3 regions of the Streptomyces sp. NPDC007095 genome follow, and region 3 is predicted to be linked to each of the others. Evidence: riboswitches for the same ligand, from Rfam matches in the RefSeq annotation. Region 3 holds a riboswitch; each other region holds the start of a gene.
What was found. Region 3 has a riboswitch for cobalamin ahead of ABZ656_RS56155 (ABC transporter ATP-binding protein). Riboswitches for the same ligand answer to the same signal wherever they lie in the genome.
Positions count from the first base shown of each region.

Region 1: another riboswitch for cobalamin. It lies ahead of ABZ656_RS09075 (CbtB-domain containing protein); the one in region 3 lies ahead of ABZ656_RS56155 (ABC transporter ATP-binding protein).
Region 2: another riboswitch for cobalamin. It lies ahead of ABZ656_RS11920 (HoxN/HupN/NixA family nickel/cobalt transporter); the one in region 3 lies ahead of ABZ656_RS56155 (ABC transporter ATP-binding protein).

Region 1 is NZ_JBEYFS010000018.1:39,168-45,311, reverse strand. Features, by position in the region: gene ABZ656_RS09085 (phytanoyl-CoA dioxygenase family protein) at 1-170, opposite strand, end outside; gene ABZ656_RS09080 (MFS transporter) at 294-1,604, shown strand; cobalamin riboswitch at 1,725-1,873, shown strand; gene ABZ656_RS09075 (CbtB-domain containing protein) at 1,908-2,129, shown strand; gene ABZ656_RS09070 (CbtA family protein) at 2,153-2,905, shown strand; gene ABZ656_RS09065 (hypothetical protein) at 3,730-4,632, shown strand; gene ABZ656_RS09060 (VOC family protein) at 4,708-5,106, opposite strand; gene ABZ656_RS09055 (YafY family protein) at 5,203-6,144, shown strand, end outside.
Region 2 is NZ_JBEYFS010000026.1:31,100-37,243, reverse strand. Features, by position in the region: gene ABZ656_RS11935 (heavy metal translocating P-type ATPase) at 1-250, opposite strand, end outside; gene ABZ656_RS11930 (hypothetical protein) at 250-501, opposite strand; gene ABZ656_RS11925 (YcnI family protein) at 867-1,613, opposite strand; gene ABZ656_RS11920 (HoxN/HupN/NixA family nickel/cobalt transporter) at 2,465-3,556, opposite strand; cobalamin riboswitch at 3,584-3,787, opposite strand; gene ABZ656_RS11915 (hypothetical protein) at 3,868-4,086, shown strand; gene ABZ656_RS11910 (ferritin-like protein) at 4,499-5,470, shown strand.
Region 3 is NZ_JBEYFS010000410.1:257-5,059, forward strand. Features, by position in the region: gene ABZ656_RS56140 (hypothetical protein) at 1-145, opposite strand, end outside; gene ABZ656_RS56145 (acyltransferase) at 332-1,360, shown strand; gene ABZ656_RS56150 (cytochrome P450) at 1,361-2,536, opposite strand; cobalamin riboswitch at 2,615-2,779, shown strand; gene ABZ656_RS56155 (ABC transporter ATP-binding protein) at 2,795-3,532, shown strand; partial or broken gene ABZ656_RS56160 (methylmalonyl-CoA mutase subunit beta) at 3,706-4,803, shown strand, end outside.

The DNA of each region.
Region 1 (6,144 bases), on a different contig from region 3:
CCGCGCTGACCAGCGTAATAGTGCTCGCTCGCCTCGGTCAGGGTGTCCACTTCGGCGTCGGTGAGCAGCTTCTCGGACAAATACCAGCCACGCTCCGAATAAAGCCGGACATCTTCCTCGGAGGGGAGCAGTTCGACTTCCTCGGCGGTAAGTCCTGAATGGTCGTACATTCCGCGACTCCTGTTACCGTAAAGGGGGTGCAACAGCGACATCGACTTGCACGGTAGCGGACCGCAGTGCGCCATGCTAGCGTTATCGTGATTTTTTTCATGAAGACTTGACCGGGGGTTGCGGTGGCCATATTCGACAGGGATATCCGAATCCTGATCGCGGACAACAAAGACTTCCGCAACATCTGGCTGGGAGAAACCTCGGCACATTTCGGCGGACAGCTGACCAGTTTTCTCCTACCCTTGATCGCGGTCACCCACCTCCATGCCGACGGCACGGGAGTGGGACTCGTGTCGGCGGTGCAGTTCGTCCCCGTCGTGGTGCTCTCGCTGGTCGCGGGCGTCATGGTCGACCGGTACCCGCCGCGCCGCACCCTCGTCACCGCGAGTGTCGCGCAGGGCGCGGCGCTGGCGGTGCTCGCCGCGTTCCAGGCGGCCGACGGGCTGAACTTCGGCCAACTTGTCACCGCCGCCGCCGTGATCGGTGTCGCCACCGTCTTCTATGAAGTCGCCTACCAGTCCACGCTGCCCAGGCTCCTGCCGCTGAACTCCATCGCCGCGGCCAACGGCCTGCACCAGGCGACGTATTCGGTCAGCACCCTCGCCGGTCCCGCCGCGGCCGGCTTCCTGGTCGGCCAGTTGGGGGTGTCGCCGACCCTGACGGTGGCCGCCGCGTGCTCCGCCGGTGCCGCCGTGAGCGGTCTGCTGTTGCGGGGCGTCAGGGCCCCTGAACAGCCTCGTGAGTCGGCGCTGAAGGCGATCGGCTCCGGGCTCCGCTACACATGGTCCCTGCGACCGATCCGGGACCTGTGCGTTCAGGCCGGCCTGTCGAACCTGCACGAGAAGGCCTTTCTGACCGTCTTCCTGGTGTTCGCCGTCCGTGATCTCGACATGAGCGGCACCACGGTGGGCGTGATCACCGGCATCGGCAGTGTGGGGGCCCTGATCGGTTCGCTCTGCGCCACCCGGCTCACCCAACGGTGGGCCGTCGGCGGTGTGCTGGCCCTGGGTGCGGTGCTGGCCGCGGTGGGTCTGCTGCTCGTACCCGCCGTCAGCCGGGCAGGCGGGTACGTCGCCGTGCTCGCGTCGGTCGCCATGGTGGTGAACGGCTTCGGTGTCGCGCTGTTCAACGTGTTCGCCGTCAGCCTGCGGCAGGCCATTCCGCCGGAGCACCAGATCGGTGCGGTGACCGCGAGCTACCGCCTCGTCGCCCTGGGCACGCTGCCCCTGGGAGCCGTCGTCGGCGGTGCCCTGGCCGACGCCCTGTCACCCGGCACGGCCCTGTGGGCCGTCGGGGTCTCCTACCTCGTCGTCTCCTTCTGGCTCACGTTCTCCCCCCTCCGCGGCGCTCGCACGCTGGAGGAGGCACAGAAGCTCGGTCGTACGACGGACACGCCCGAGTCCCAGGACGCGGACCGGTCCCCCTCGGTCTGAGAGCGGGGCCGGGGCCCGAACTCAACTGGGTTCCGCCACCGCTGACCCGCTGTTCACCCGGGATCGGCCACCTGGCGCGAGAGGAAGATCACGCCAGGTGGCGCGGTCTTGGCCCCGCACCCGACACGCGGTACGGTCGGTGCGATATCGATGACGGCAAGACGGAAGCCGGTGGGAAACCGGCACGGTCGCGCCACTGTGAACGAGAGGCTCCAGCCCGCTGGGACCTCTCGTGAGTCAGACCCGTAGCCGTCGTCCAGTGCACCACCGAGATGGGACGCGAACTCCCGAGGAGGTCCTGCCATGGCGCAGACCGTCGCCCAGCCGACAACCACCACCCCCGTCGTTCCCGCCAAGCTGCCGCTCAAGGCGATAGCTCCGTGGGCGGTCTTCTTCGGCATCCTGATGCTCGTCCTGCTGTACTTCGTCGGTGCCGAACAGGGCGCCACCTCCGTCGTCTCCGGCTCGGACGTCCACGAGTGGGTGCACGACGCCCGCCACCTTCTCGGCTTCCCCTGCCACTGACCGAGGGGAACCCCGGCACTCCCATGAACTCCGCGACGGTAAGAAATCTCCTCGTGCGGGGCATGCTCGCCGGCCTCGGTGCCGGCCTGCTCGCCCTGGTTGCCGCCTACTTCCTCGGTGAGCCGAACGTCGACAGCGCGATCAGCTTCGAGGAAGCCCACTCCCACGAGCACGAGATGGAGATGGTCTCCCGCTCCCTGCAGTCCACCGCCGGTCTCGCCACCGGCGTTCTGGTCTACGGCGTCGCCTTCGGCGGAATCGCCGCGCTCGCCTTCTCCTTCGCGCTCGGCCGCGTCGGCCGCTTCAGCCCGCGGGCGACCGCACTGCTGCTGTCCGGCTGCGCGCTGCTGGCCGTGTACGTCGTGCCGTTCCTGAAGTACCCGGCCAACCCGCCGTCGGTCGGCAACCCCGACACCATCGGCAAGCGGACCACCCTGTACTTCCTGATGATGGTGCTCAGCGTGCTCCTCGCGATCGCCGCCACCATCCTGGGCAGGCGGCTGGCACCGAGGATCGGCACCTGGTACGCCACCGTCGCCGCGGTGGCCGCCTTCGCCGTCGTGATCGGTCTGGCGTACGCGTTCCTGCCGGTCGTCAACGAGGTGCCGAAGGACTTCCCCGCCACTCTGCTGTGGCGGTTCCGTCTCTCCGCGCTGGCCATCCAGACCGTCCTGTGGGGCGGATTCGGCCTGGTCTTCGGCGAGTTGGCCGAGCGGTTGCTGAATCCCAAGCCGGTGACGGCCGCCGCGAGCCGACGGGTCGCCGTCCCCAGCTGACATGACCCGACACCCGAGTGAGGGCCCACGGAACCATCCGGGGGCCCTCTCGCGTTTTCCGGGCATCGACGCCGGCGGATCACGGACCTGACTCACGGAACCGAGCGACGGGGCGGGCACCACCCGGGCGAGGAGCGGAGGAACCGAGTGGCCAGACGACCCCGGCCGCGCCGCATCACCCTCGGCGGTCGTGAGGCGGCCGCCTCACGGTGGCGGAGTGCGAGCAGCTGATCGCCGGCCGGCGGCAGATCGGTGGTCAGAGCGCTCGGGTGCGCTTGCTCGCCCATGAGGCGAAGCGGACCGCACAGCTCCTCCAGGACCTGGAGACTCTGGTCGGGGCCCCGGCGGACTGCCGCGAGCAGGCCGGGAGGACGCCGACGGTGTGCTCGCCGTCATGCCCCGCCGACAAAGCCACGCCGCCGGATGCGGATATGCATACGGATGCGGACGTCGGCTGCCTGCGCTGCGCGATAGCTGAACTGCTTCGTCCGTCACCGGGACCTGGTCTCGTAAGTCCCGTACGGCCGACGCGCGTTCGGTGGAGGAAGTGCGCAGCCGGTGAAGGATTGACGGGAGTTGTTAAGACTTGGAAGAATCCAGCTCGCTTCGCCGCGTCTGAAGTGAGCGAAGCGACACGAGTGGCTTGGGCGGCATGCCTTCCGTCGGTTCTTCCGTCGGTTCTTCCGTCGGTCCGTGCGCCGGTTCTTGCATCGGGTCATCCAGTTCTGCCGTCCGCGTCGGTCACTCGCGCGCAATCACCTCCCACACTTTCGATTTCACAGAGGCTCATCTTGTCGCGTTCGCAACACTCCAGAACTCTGGCTGTGCTCGCCGCAACCGCATTCGCATCCGCCGCCGTGCCCGTGCTCGGCGCAGGGGTGGCCAGTGCCACGACCGCCGGGGCGTGCGAGTCCGCCACGGTCCAGTACCGCATCGTCGGCGCGGACGGAAACGTCGTGGGTGCCGACTGGACCTCGCAGGGCGGGTTCCATCTCTGGGACACCGTTCCCGGCAGCGTCCAGGTCCGGCTGGCCCCGGGCCAGACCGTCGGGGAGGGCTGCAAGTACCCGGTATCCCTCGCCGAATACACCACCGAGGGGCCGAACTGGTACGTCTCCGGGCATCAGAGCCTGGTCGACAAGGCGACGGTCTACCTCAGCGCCGACGACGTCGCCGGTACGGACGACGCGAAGCGGACCTGGCAGAAGCTGACCGTGAAGGCGCCGGACTGTTACGGCCAGATCGACCTGTACGGCGACGACATCACCTACGACGGCAAGACGGGGGAGGGACACGGCCCCGTGCCCTACGAGCCCGACAACGTCGTCACCCCCTACCACCTCATAGCGGCGTGGAACGGAGGCGAACAGCCGTGCACCCCCGGCCCGTCGGACTCGCCCACCCCGACGCCGTCGGAGTCGACCCCGACCACTCCCGCCACCCCGGTCACGCCCACGACTCCCGCGGGCGGAAAGCCTCCCGCCGAGGAGACGACCCCGCCTCCGACCAGCCCCAAGCCCTCCACCACGCCTCCCACGACGCCGGACGTGCCCCCGCTGGAGTCGACGCCGCCCGCCACCCCCAAGCCGTCGCCCAGCGACAGCGGGCCGCCGCTGGCGGAGACGGGTGCGAGCGCGCCGGTCGGCACCATCGCGGGCGGCGCGGCCCTGGTGGTCGCCCTCGGCGCCGGGGCGGTGTACGCCTCCCGTCGCGCACGCCGCTCATGACCACGGCACGAGGGGTCACCTTCCTGGCGTAGCTCAGCCCTGACAGCTCAGCCCGACAGCTCCGCCTCCGCGCCGTCAGGAAGGGAACTTCCTGACGGCGTCCGGGCTGACCGGGGTGAAGAAGTTGACGAGGTTGCCGTCGGGGTCGCGGAACAGCAGCGAACGGTTGCCCCAAGGCATGGTGGTGGGCTTGTTGACGAAGTCCTCCACGAAGCCGGTCAGGTTCTCGTACACGCCGTCCACGTCGTCGACGAGGAACTCGATGATCACGGAACGGTTGTCGGAGGGACGGGCGGCGTCAGGCGCGAACAGCGGCACGGTGCGGATGCCGGCGATCGCCAGAGTGGCTGACGCCGTCCTGAGCTCGGCGAAGTCCTGGTGGGACCAGCTCGCCCGCGTGCCGGTAGCACGTTCGTAGAAGCCGACGAGGCGTGCGACATCGCCCGTGATGACACGGATCGAGACGAAGTTCACGGTGATCTCCCGGTGAGTTCGGTGGGATTCGTACTCACGGAGGCTAGGAGGGATAGCGGACACATTCCGCCCGGTATTGCGGGGATACTTCTGAGCATGCCCAGGCCCACCGCTCGCGTGCTCACCCTGCTGGAGCTCCTGCAGTCGGGCGGCATCAGGACGGCTGCCGAACTCGCCGAGCGGCTCGAAGTCGACGAACGCACCGTGCGGCGCTACGTGGACCACCTGGTCGACCTCGACGTGCCGGTCGAATCGGTGCGCGGCCGCTACGGCGGGTACCGGCTCGCCCCCGGCCACCGCATGCCTCCGCTCATGCTCGGCGACGACGAAGCGCTGGCCGTGCTGCTCGGCCTGATCGCCGGTCGCCGAGTCGGACTGCCGACGACCGCGGGCACCGCCCATGAGACGGCCACGGCCAAGATCCGGCGGGTCCTGCCCAAGCGCCTCGCCCGAAGGCTCGACGCCGTGCTCGACTCCCTCGCCTTCACCGCTCCGCCCGACGAGACAGCCGCACCGGAGAGCGCGGTCCTGCTCTCGGTGGCCGACGCGATCCGCCATCGCCGGCCGGTCTCGATCCGGTACACCGCCGGAGACGGCCGGCACAGCGTCCGCACCGTGCACCCGTACGGGCTCGTCGTCCACTCGGGTCGGTGGTACGTGACCGGTGCGGAGCCCGAGAGCGGCGAGGACCGCACGTTCCGGCTCGACCGCATCGCGGACGCGAGGTCCCTGCCCGGCTCCTTCGAGCCGCCCGCGGGGCTCGATCCGGCGCAGCGCGTTCTGTCGGGATTCGCCGAGGCGCCGTACCGGCACGAAGTGATCCTGTGGATCCGGGGGACGGCCGAGCAGATCCGCGTCCGGCTGCCGGCAAGCGTCGCGATCGTCGAGGAGCCGCCGCCGACGGGCCGCGAGGACGGTGATTCCGAGCGCTGGTCGCGTGTCAGGTTGCGTGTGGAACGGCTCGACTGGCTGCCTCCGGTGCTCGCGTCGCTCGATCGGCCCTTCGTCATCGAGCGACCGGACGAGCTCCGCGATCTC
Region 2 (6,144 bases), on a different contig from region 3:
AGTCCTCGCCGTCCTCACTCGCAGGCAGTGCGGCCTGGTACCCGGCCTGTTCGACCGCGGTGACGAGGGCCTCGGGCGCGACATCGGCCGGATGGCTGACCCGGGCGAGCCCCGTGGCCAGGTTGACCGTGGCCGTGACGCCCTCCAGCTTGCCGAGCTTCTTCTCCACCCGCCGCACACAGGCCGCGCAGGTCATCCCGCCCACGGTGATGTCCGTGACGACCAGGCTCGCCGTCGGTTCGACCGCCATCACTCACCGCTCCCATGGCTCATCCCGGGCATGTCGTCCATGCCCCCGCCATTCCCACCGCTCCCGCCGCTGCCCCCGGTTCTTCCGGTGCCGTGCATGCCGGGCGCCACCGGCCCCGCCGCCGACCCGACGGCATAGGACACCGAGAACAGCAGCACCAGCAGGATCAGGAATCCGCAGAGCGCCGGAGGCGGCAGCAGTCTGCGGCGGGTCGCACCGGTGGAGCGGGGTGACAACGGAATATCGGCCATGCCCGGCCTTCCTGGTCGCATCGAACCGTCGTGCAGGTGATGGCAGTTGTAGCCGTACCGTTCCAGTTGTCGGATCGACGGAGAGACAAGTTCCGGGACCTAATCGTGACTTGCCTCACAATCGCTGACACCACCGAAACCCGCGGAGCGGGAGCCGCAGGCGCGGGCGGCGGCCACGGATACGGGACACGGGCAGGCGCACCCGGGAGCCCCTCGACAGGCAGTCGGGTCCGTCACGCGTTGGAGGAGTCGGACAGAGCAAGGTCCGAGTTCCGGCACGCCTTTTGGCGTACGCCCCAAGAAGGATGACCGCTCGGCGGACGTGTGCTCTGCCGACGGGTCACCGTCGGCAGAGCACACCACCCTCACTCGGGCCGAGATCCGCCGGAGCGGCTGCGCACGATGGCGAAGGCCGCCGCGGCCAGGCCCAGCACACCCACGATCAACCCGGCGACACCGAGCTCACGGGCCGTCGAGTCGCTGCCGGCCACGGTCGAGTCGGAGCTGTCGGAGCCCTTCTGGGCCGCCGACGAGGTGGCCGAAGCACCGCTTCCCAGGTCCTGTGCGTCTTTGGCTGTGAGCTTGAGGACCGGCGCCGGGTTCTCCGGCTCCTCGTCACCCTTCGCCGCCTCCTCGATCCAGCGGACGGTCTTGCCGTCGGAGTACGTCTGGAGAGTCTTGAAGGTCAGCTGGTCCGTGTCCTCGGGAAGCTGGCCGAAGGCCACATCGAAGTCCTCGAAGTGCCCGGGGTCGATCTTGCCGCCGGTCCAGGTGATCTCGGACACCGCGTCCGTGATGGTGCCGTCGTCGGTCTTGACCGGTGTCTTGAGCTTCGTGTTCGTGACCTTGGCCGTCCAGCCGTCCCCTGGGGAGACGAGGACGCCGAGGACGGGGTGGTCGGTGGGCAGGAAGACCTGCACCTTGGTGGTGGAGGCGGTGTCCTCCTCATTGGGGACCCGGAAGGTCAGGACGCCGTCGGTGGCACCCTTGGCGTAGCTGTCGGGGTGGACGGTGACGTGCGCGGACGCGATGCCCGCGGCGGCCAGGACTCCAAAGGCGGCCAGGGCCGTGACGGTGCCGGCGCGGCGCAGCGTGGTGCGTACTCGGGACATGGGTGGGTCGATCTCCGTGACTGGAAGGAGTGTGCCGGGGTCAGCTCGGGTACCAGGTCCCGGCGGCGGACCGCGCCGCTGCACCGCGTGCCGCAGGAGGACACGCCGCACTCGCCACGGTTCCCCGCCGCGAGGCCGTCCAGCCTCCCCGGCGTCCGGCACGAATGGGCACCCGCCGCTCACCCGCCACCAGGCCACCAGGCCCGGAACCAGCACGGCGGTTCGGCGCAGCAGCGACCACAGCGCGGCCTCCCCGCACCGCAGCCACCATGTCAGCACGAGTGCCGCACCGGCATGAGCGGCGGTGGCGTGCGGGGTCAGGGCGTGAGTGGAGGACATATGCATGCCGTGCATGACCATCGTGGTGTGCGGCCCTGCGGCGCCGAACACGAGGTGCAGTCCGCCCTGGGCGGTGAGCGTCCCGCCACCGATGGCCGCGAGCGACCGCTCCCGGCCGCCCAGCAGATACCCGGCCGCGAAGACCGGCACGAGCCCAATGCCCTGCACCCACACGAGCGGTGCCACACCGGTCGCCAGCGTGTGCCCCCCGGCGGCGAGCAGCACGCACAGCGCGGCGAACACCGCCGCGCGCAGGCTCCGTACCGCCGGGGACGCACTCATGCCCCCGATGCTGCCATGCGGCCGAGGGACCTTCTCCCTCGCCTGGGCCGTGAGCACCACCAGTGCGCCCTGTCCGGCTCGGCCTGCCCTCCTCTCAGGAGTCGGATGCAGGCGCCGTCCGGTTCCCGGCTCTCGCGCAGAGGCCGCAGCGACGAAGAGGTCGCAAGCACGGCGTCCCTGCTCTTCGCCGACCCGGACAGGCGGCGTGAGGATGGATCACGCGTCGAGTGTCAGCCACCCGCTCCGAGACGGGCGGACCACCGCTGTTCCACCCTGGCCAGCCGCCAGTACGCCAGCGCCGCCGCCCAGACGACGACGAAGAGGCCGACGATGACATAGCCCACGTTGTCCAGGTCCAGCCCGGCGATCCAGCCGGTCACCGCGTCGCGCAGATCGAGCTTCTCGTGCAGCACCCCGACCAGTTCGATGGTGCCGATCAGGAAGGCGACGGCGATGGACAGGCCGGTGATGGTGAGGTTGTAGAAGACCTTGCGCACCGGGTTGGAGAACGCCCACTGGTAGGCGAAGTTCATGAAGGTGCCGTCGAGCGTGTCGAACAGGCTCATCCCTGCGGCGAACAGCAGCGGCAGGCACAGGATCGCGTACCACGGCAGCCCGGCCGCGGCACCGCTGCCCGCCATCACCATCAGGGTGACCTCGGTCGCGGTGTCGAAGCCGAGACCGAACAGGAAACCCAGGGGGAACATCTGCCCGGGCCGGGTGATCGACCTGGTGAAGCGGCCCAGGACACGGTTCATGAACCCGCGCGAGTCCAGGTGCTGTTCCAGAGCGGCCTCGTCGTACGTCCCCGATCGCATCGCCCGGAAGACCCGCAGAATGCCGGCGAGCGCCACGAGGTTGAGCGCCGCGATGAGGTAGAGGAAGGTCCCAGAGACAGTCGTGCCGACGACCCCGAGAGTCTGGTGGGTACGGGAGTCGTCGTTGAGCAGTGTGCCGGCGAGCTGTGCGCCTCCCGCGACCAGGGCCGCCATGGCGACCACCACGCTGGAGTGACCGAGCGCGAACCAGAAGCCGACCGACACCGGCCGCTTGCCGTCGGCCATCAGCTTGCGGGTGGTGTTGTCGATCGCGGCGATGTGATCGGCGTCGAACGCGTGCCGCATGCCCAGCGTGTACGCGGTCACCCCTAGGCCGAGCCCGAACGCCTTGGAACCGACCTCGTAGTGCCCCGGCACGACCAGCAGGAACAGGATGCCGAACGCCACGACGTGCAGCGCGGCGATCACCACCAGCAGCCCGGCGGTACGGACGGTGTCCTCGCGCCTCCAGCGAAAGTGTGTGGACTCGGTGGGCAGGGTCATACGATCACGCTCCAGCACCTCGTGGATCACCTCGTGAAGTGCCGTGGCCGGTCTCCTGGCTTACGGGTGCGTGCGTGTCCGTCCCGGCCTTCCCGTCCGCCGGGCGGCGAACAGTGACCGTGCACAACTGGGATGGATACTCCCCGATCACAGTGGCGAGGGCCGCTCCGGTCTGAACCCCGCGAAGGGCTGTCACCGGTCTTCCCGAACACCACGGCTTGCCCACCGTACGGGCCAACACGCACGGCTGCACAGCTGCGCCGCCACGCAGGTATCCAAGATCACATCGGGCCACACGAGAGGAGGTCCCCGTGTGCCTCGTTCCCGCCGAGCACTCCCACCACCGCCTCATCGACGGACACCGGATCTGCCATGTCATCGACACCATCGGCGAGCCCGGCCGCATCCTGCCCCCCTGGGCCGAGCGTTTCTCCCCGCTCTCCTGGCCTCTCCGCCCTCCCCTCTTCATGGCCCCGCGGCAGACAGGCCCCCTCGCCGTACGTCGGACCTGGCGATCGCGACCGGCATGAACGACTCCGCTGTGCCCCAGCCCGCAGGGCCGGTCCGAAACGGGAGCCGTCCCGCGAATCCCGGTCACCTCAATTTGTATGTAGTCGGGGCCGATGGCCGCTTGGTTCCCGGCCCTGGACCGATGGCGTGGTGAGGCGCGTCGTGCGCTGCAGGCGCCACGGAGAGACCGGGCGAGGCTGCTAGCTTCGCGCACCTGGTTCGAGGGCGATGCCGGGATCACCGGCGGGTGCGGAGGCGGCCGTGGCGAAGGCGAATGGAATTCCCGAGGAAGCGGCCGGTGTTCCTGTTCGGCGTCGCAGCCTGCTGACGTCGGCTGCACTGGCGGCGGGCCCACCGGTCTCGGTGGCCGCTTGCACTCACAGCCCCCGGCGTTCGGAGCCCGAACGGTACGCCCCACCGCAACACGGGACCGTGGCCCGCCTGGTCGCCGTCCCGGAGAAGAACCGCGGCGTCGACTGGCTCAGATCGGCCCTTCAGGTGGCCGTGGAAATCGAGTTCTCCACCATCCCGCCCTATCTGTGCGGCTGGTGGTCCATCAAGAACCGCAAGTGTGATGCCGCCCAGCTGATCCGGCGCATCGTCTCCGACGAGATGTACCACCTCGGCATCGTCTGCAATCTGCTGGTGGGGTTGGGAGGCCGCCCGCGGATCAGGGAGTCGGCACCGGTCTACCCGGGTCCGTTGCCGGGCGGGGTGCATCCAGGGGTCGACGTGTACCTGTCGGGCTTGACCAAGGCACTCGTGCGGGACGTGATGATGGCCATCGAGGCGCCTGCGGCGCCACTGACCGACAGCGCGCGTGAACCCCTCAGCATCGGCCACTTCTACGACGAACTGCTGAAGGCGTTCCGGGTGGTGGCACCCGATCTTTCCGTCGACCGGCAGATGCACGAACGCATCGGTGAGGACACACTCAGACCCGCCAAGACCCTGGAGGACATCGAGCGCTCGATCGAGATCATCAAGGACCAGGGGGAAGGCACCTCGGTCTCCCCGGCCGACGGCCTGGGCGACGGCCACATGGCGCACTACTACGCCTTCGCCGAGATCTACCACGGCCGGCAACTGCGTGAGACCGGCGGCAAGTGGCAGTTCACCGGAGCACCGGTCCCCTTCCCCGACACACGGCCCATGTCCATGGTCCCGACGGGCGGCTGGAGCCGGCCGCCCGCCGAGGCCCGGCGGCTCCTGGAAGACTTCGACAGCACGTACACCGCAGTTCTGGAAGCGCTCGACACGGCGTGGGGCGAAGGCGACCCCCACAGTCTCAGGACGGCTGTGCGGCGTATGCGCAGACTGGAGGCTCCTGCCGTGGACCTGATGGAGATGCCCATCACCGGCGCCAAGGAGACCTATGGCCCTCAGTTCCGCCCCCGCGGATGACCCACGCCGGTCGGGGAGTTCCCGTGCCGTGTCCTACGGATCGGCCATACGACGCGTATCGTGACTGCGTCCTTGCTCCGCGTCCTCGAAAGCGGCAAGCCAGAGTACGCCGGTGCCCGCGCCGGACACTGCGTCCCGTCGTAGCCGCTGCGCGCAGAAGCCCCGCCGGAGCCCGCGGTGAGTCCAGGAGGACCGGCGGACACTGAACGTTCCGCTGGCAGCGCGGTGCATCGTCCGCGGCGCGTTGTGGCTGTGCGTCATGTCAGCGATGTGGCACGTGCGTTACGTCTGTGCAGGGCCCTTGCGCTATTCCTCTAGAGGGCTCAATCCTTCGGCTGACGCACAGGAGATGTACGGGAAAGACGTGAGGAAGCCGGCCCCGGCCAGGTCGGCGCTGGCGTCGGTGGGGCGGTGTAGTCCGACGTGCGCAGCAGGGGTCACTTCCTCAGTTTGGCACGCCCCTGACAAGACAAGACTTCCAGGCTGCCTCACGGACGTGGCGGGCACGAGGCGCTCGTAACCGAGCCACGTGGGCGGCGCCCCGGCGAACATTTCCTGCCGGAAGCACCGGAAATCAAGGTCCCATGATCGGTCATGGACCTCCTGCGTCGTCGAGAGCGGTATCCGTTCCGGACGATCCCGCGAGGCAGCTGCCGGGGCGGGAAATGCCGTGG
Region 3 (4,803 bases):
GTCCATCGGCCATCCCGTGGCCCGAAGGTGTCCCGTCCGCCGTCAGATAGAGGGTGACCCAGCGTCCGACCAGGCGTTCACACCTTGACACGGCATTGCAGCGACCGACACCCATCACCACATCGAACGGCAATTCGACACGCATACTTACCGGCTCCTCGGGGAAAACGCGTCGACGACAACCACCCCAAACGTGCCCAGTTCAACACCCCAGTCCCCCAGCGAGCACCTCTCCTTGACCAACACAGGCGGTCCCATCGTGAGCAAGTCTTCCTTCGCCGAGCCGGAGCAATCCGAATCGCCGGTCCGATCGAAGACTCAGCATCGCGGGGTGACCCATCCCGGTCCACTGCCCTCCCTCACCGGTCTGCGCTGGGTGGCGGCCCTTCTCGTCTTCTGCCTGCACACCCGCAATCTCGGCTACTTCAACGGGGAGGCCCGTCACTTCGCCGACTGGGGCTTCGGGGCGGGCTCGACGGGGGTCTCCTTCTTCTTTCTGCTCTCCGGCTTCGTCCTCGCCTGGTCCGCCCGGTCCGACGACCGCCCCACGGCCTTCTGGCGCCGCCGCTTCGCCCGTCTCTACCCCGTCCACCTGGTCACGGCATGTATCGCGGTATTCGTCATGGGCATGGGCAAGCCGGCCGGCAGCGCGGCGAATCTGCTTCTCGTCCACTCCTGGTGGCACCCGTGGTGGCAGACACTCGACCCCGTCAGCTGGTCCCTCGGGTGCGAGGCGTTCTTCTACGCGACCTTCCCCGCGTTCGCCCTGCTGCTGCGGCACGCCGGGGCCCTCACCGCGACCGCGCTCGCCGGCGCGAGCGTCCTGACCGTGCTCATCCTGACCCGGGCGGACCTGCACATGGGTGTCGGCCGCACCCTGTACTCCTTTCCCCCGGCCCGGCTGCCGGAGTTCGTCCTCGGGGTCGCCGTGGCCCGCCTCGTGCTCCTCGGCCGCTGGCGCGGCCCCGGCCTGGAGGCGTCGGTGGGCCTGACGATCATCGGCTACTTCCTGGTCTCCCAGGTCGGCGGATCGTACGCCTGCGTCGCCTGCACCTTGGTCGGTTTCACCTGTCTGATCCCCGCGGCCGCCCTCGCCGACGTACGCGGCCTGCCCAGCTTGTGGCGACATCCGGCCCTCGTCCGACTGGGTGAACTCTCCTTCGCCTTCTACATGGTCCACCTGCTCGTGCTGCGGGCAGGGCAGCACCTGTTCAAACCGTCGCCGATCGGCGCGATCACCGCCTTCGCGGTGTCGCTGGCACTCGCCTGGCTCCTCTACGAGTACGTCGAGGTACCCGCCCGGCGATGGCTTCTGCGGCCCTTCATGAGATCCCTGCGACGCACGCTGGTGTCACGTTGATCAGGCGGGGCCGTCCCACTGGACATGCAGGGTGGGCGGCTTACGGAAGACCAGCCCGTGCGGAGTGGTCGGGTGGGCCGGGTCGAGGCGCAGGGCGGGGAGGCGTTCGAGCAGGCGCTGAAGGGCGATACGGGTCTCCAGCCGGGCGAGGTGCGCGGCGAGGCAATAGTGCGGGCCGTGTGCGAAGGCCAGCTGGAGACGCGCGTTCTCGCGGCGGACGTCGAACCGATCGGGATCGGGGAAGACGGCCGGGTCGCGGTTGGCGCCCGCCAGGGAGACGGTGACCAGTTCACCTCGGCGGATCGTGGCCGGGCCGAGGACGGTGTCACCGGTGGCGTACCGGTCCACGACCGCCGCTCCGGGTTCGAGGCGCAGCGATTCCTCGATCGCCCCGTCCAGCAGGTCGACGTCATCTCGGACAAGGGCGAGTTGGCCGGGGTGTCGCAGCAGGTGCAGCAGCGCGTTGGTGATCATCGCCTCGGTGGTCTCTATCCCTCCGAACATCAGCACCGCGGCGTTGGACGCCACTTCTGGCAGCGCCAGCCGCTCGGCGGCGGCGCCCAGGAGCGAAGTCGCGCCCCGGCCGGCGACGGTGGCTTCGACCGCGCCCCGTAGCCGCGCGTACGCCTCGGCGCCCGCGGGTGCCGCCTCGTGTCCGGCGGTGATGTCCGAGACCGACAGCACGATGGAGTCGTACCAGGAGAGCACCGTGTCCGCGGTGGTGCCGACCAGCCCGAGCGCCTCGGTCACGACGGCGACGGCGAGCGGGCCGGCGAAGGCACGTCGCAGTTCGACGGCGCCCGCCGGTTCCAGCGCGGTGATGAGCCGGTCGGTCTCCCGCTCGATGAACGAGGCGAAGCCGTCGCGTACTTCCCTGGGGCGGAAGGGAGCGGTGAAGGGCTCCCGGTGGCGGGCGTGCTCGTCACCGTCCAGGGACAGCATGCTCGGGCCGACGACCTGTGCGGTGGAGAACCGGGGGTCGTCGACGGTGAAGGTCACGGGGTCCCGCATCACGTTCAGCGCCAGATCACGACGGGTCACCAGCCAGCCGTCCAGCTCGGGCAGCCAGGAAACGGGCTCATGCGCACGCAGCCGGGCCAGTCGCGGATGCGGATCCGCGGCGAGTTCGGCGAGCGTGGTCGCGGCACCGAGCGGGAAGGAGCCGACGGCGCTCATCGCAAGCCTTGGCCGGGCACGGGGAATTGGATCACAGTCAAGGCTAACAATCATGCTGAAGGCGAGGCCGACGAGGGCGTGCTGATTTGCCGAGGCCGGTCAAGGCAATCCGGTGTGAATCCGGAGCTGACGCCCAGCGGTAAGGGTGACGGGCGGGGCAACACGAAGCCACCGGACGGCGGTCATATGTGACCGGAGTCCAGGAAGGCGCCTCGTCCGGGCGATCCCGAGTCCGAAGACCGCACCGCCGCCGGGCGGCTGATCCTGGACGGCGTCGACCTGACGCCCCTTCCTGGATCCATCACGGGTCTGCTCGGCCCCAACGGCTCCGGCAAGTCCACCCTGCTGCGTCTGCTCGCCGGTGTCCTCACTCCCGCCTCCGGCATCGTCACCCTCGACGGACATCCGCTGGGGGACCTCGGCCGCCGGGCCGTCGCCCGGCGCGTCGCCGACGTCGAACAGCAGGTCGACACCCAGGTCGACCTGACCGTGCTCGACGTCGTACGTCTTGGCCGCATCCCTCACCGACGCGCCTGGTCGCCCTCGACTCCGGCCGACGAGAGGGCCGTTCGCACCGCGCTGGAGCGTACGGACCCGACGGACAAGGCCGACCGCTCCTGGCACACGCTCTCGGGCGGCGAACGCCAGCGCGTCCAGATCGCCCGCGCACTCGCCCAGGAACCACGCGAACTCCTCTTCGACGAGCCCACCGACCACCTCGACGTCCAGCACCAGCTCGACCTGCTGGCCCTGATCGCGGAACTCCGCGTCACCAGCGTCGTCGCCCTGCACGACCTCAACCTCGCGGCCATGTACTGCGAGCGGATCGTCGTCCTCGGGCAGGGCCGGGCCGTCGCCTGCGGTTCCCCGTCGAAGACGCTCACCGAGGCCCTGATCGCCGACGTCTACGGCGTACGAGCCACCGTCACCGTCACGGGCGAAGGCTCCGCCGACCGCCCCCGCGTACGGTTTCCGGGAACACTCCCCGACCGCTGAGACCATCGGGACAACGCAGGTCGTGCTCCTCGCTCCGCGGCACCCGGCGCTGTCCGCGATCCATGTGATGCCGTAGTACGAACACGGCCTGTTGATCAAGACCACCCCTGGGAGGTCAAGGTCACAGCCGCGTCCTCTGCTGCTCACCTGCGGATCTGGCCTAACATCCGAGCATGACGGTCCTGCCTGACGACGGGCTCTCGCTGGCCGCCGAGTTCCCTGACGCGACCCATGAGCAGTGGCAACGCCTGGTTGAAGGCGTCCTGCGAAAGTCGGGCAAGGAAGTCTCGGGCGCAGCAGCGGAAGACGCCCTGTCCACCACGCTGGAGGACGGGCTTCGCGCCCGGCCCCTGTACACCGCGGACGACTCCGCGCCCGATCCCGGCCTGCCCGGTTTCGCTCCCTTCGTACGGGGCGGACGCCCCGAGGGCAACACGCTCGGCGGCTGGGACGTACGGCAGCAGCACACCGCCGCCGACGGCGCGGCGGTTCTCGCGGACCTGGAGAACGGCGTCACCTCGCTCTGGCTGGTCGCCGGTGCGGGCGGCATCGCGGTGTCCTCGCTCGACCGCGTCCTCGACGGTGTCTATCTCGACCTGGCGCCCGTCGTCCTCGACGCGGGACGTGAAGTCGAGCCCGCCGCACGCGAGTTGCTACGGCTCTACCAGGAGCGCGGGGTCGCCAAGGAGGCGGCGCGCGGCAACCTGGGAGCCGACCCGCTGGGCCACGAGGCCCGTACGGGAGACGGCGGGTTCGACTTCGCGCCCGTCGCCGCTCTCGCGGGGCTGTGCGCCGAGGAGTACCCGGGGCTGCGGGCGCTGACCGTGGACGCGCTGCCGTACCACGAGGCCGGCGGCTCGGCCGCGCAGGAGCTGGGCGCCTCGCTGGCGACCGGTGTCGCCTATCTGCGGCAGTTGACCGAGGCCGGGCTGAGTGTCGAACAGGCCTGTGGGCAGCTGGAGTTCCGGTACGCGGCCACCGCCGACCAGTTCCTGACCATCGCCAAGTTGCGGGCGGCGCGCCGGCTCTGGGCGCGGGTGACCGAGGTCTGCGGGGCCCCTGCCGGGCAGGTGCAGCACGCGGTGACCTCGCCGGTGATGATGTCCCGCCGCGACCCGTGGGTGAACATGCTGCGCACTACGGTCGCCACGCTGGCCGCCGGGGTGGGCGGCGCCGACGCCGTCACCGTGCTGCCCTTCGACCACGCGCTCGGCCTGCCGGACGCTTTCGCCCGGCGGATCGCCCGCAACACCTCGACGATCCTGGTCGAG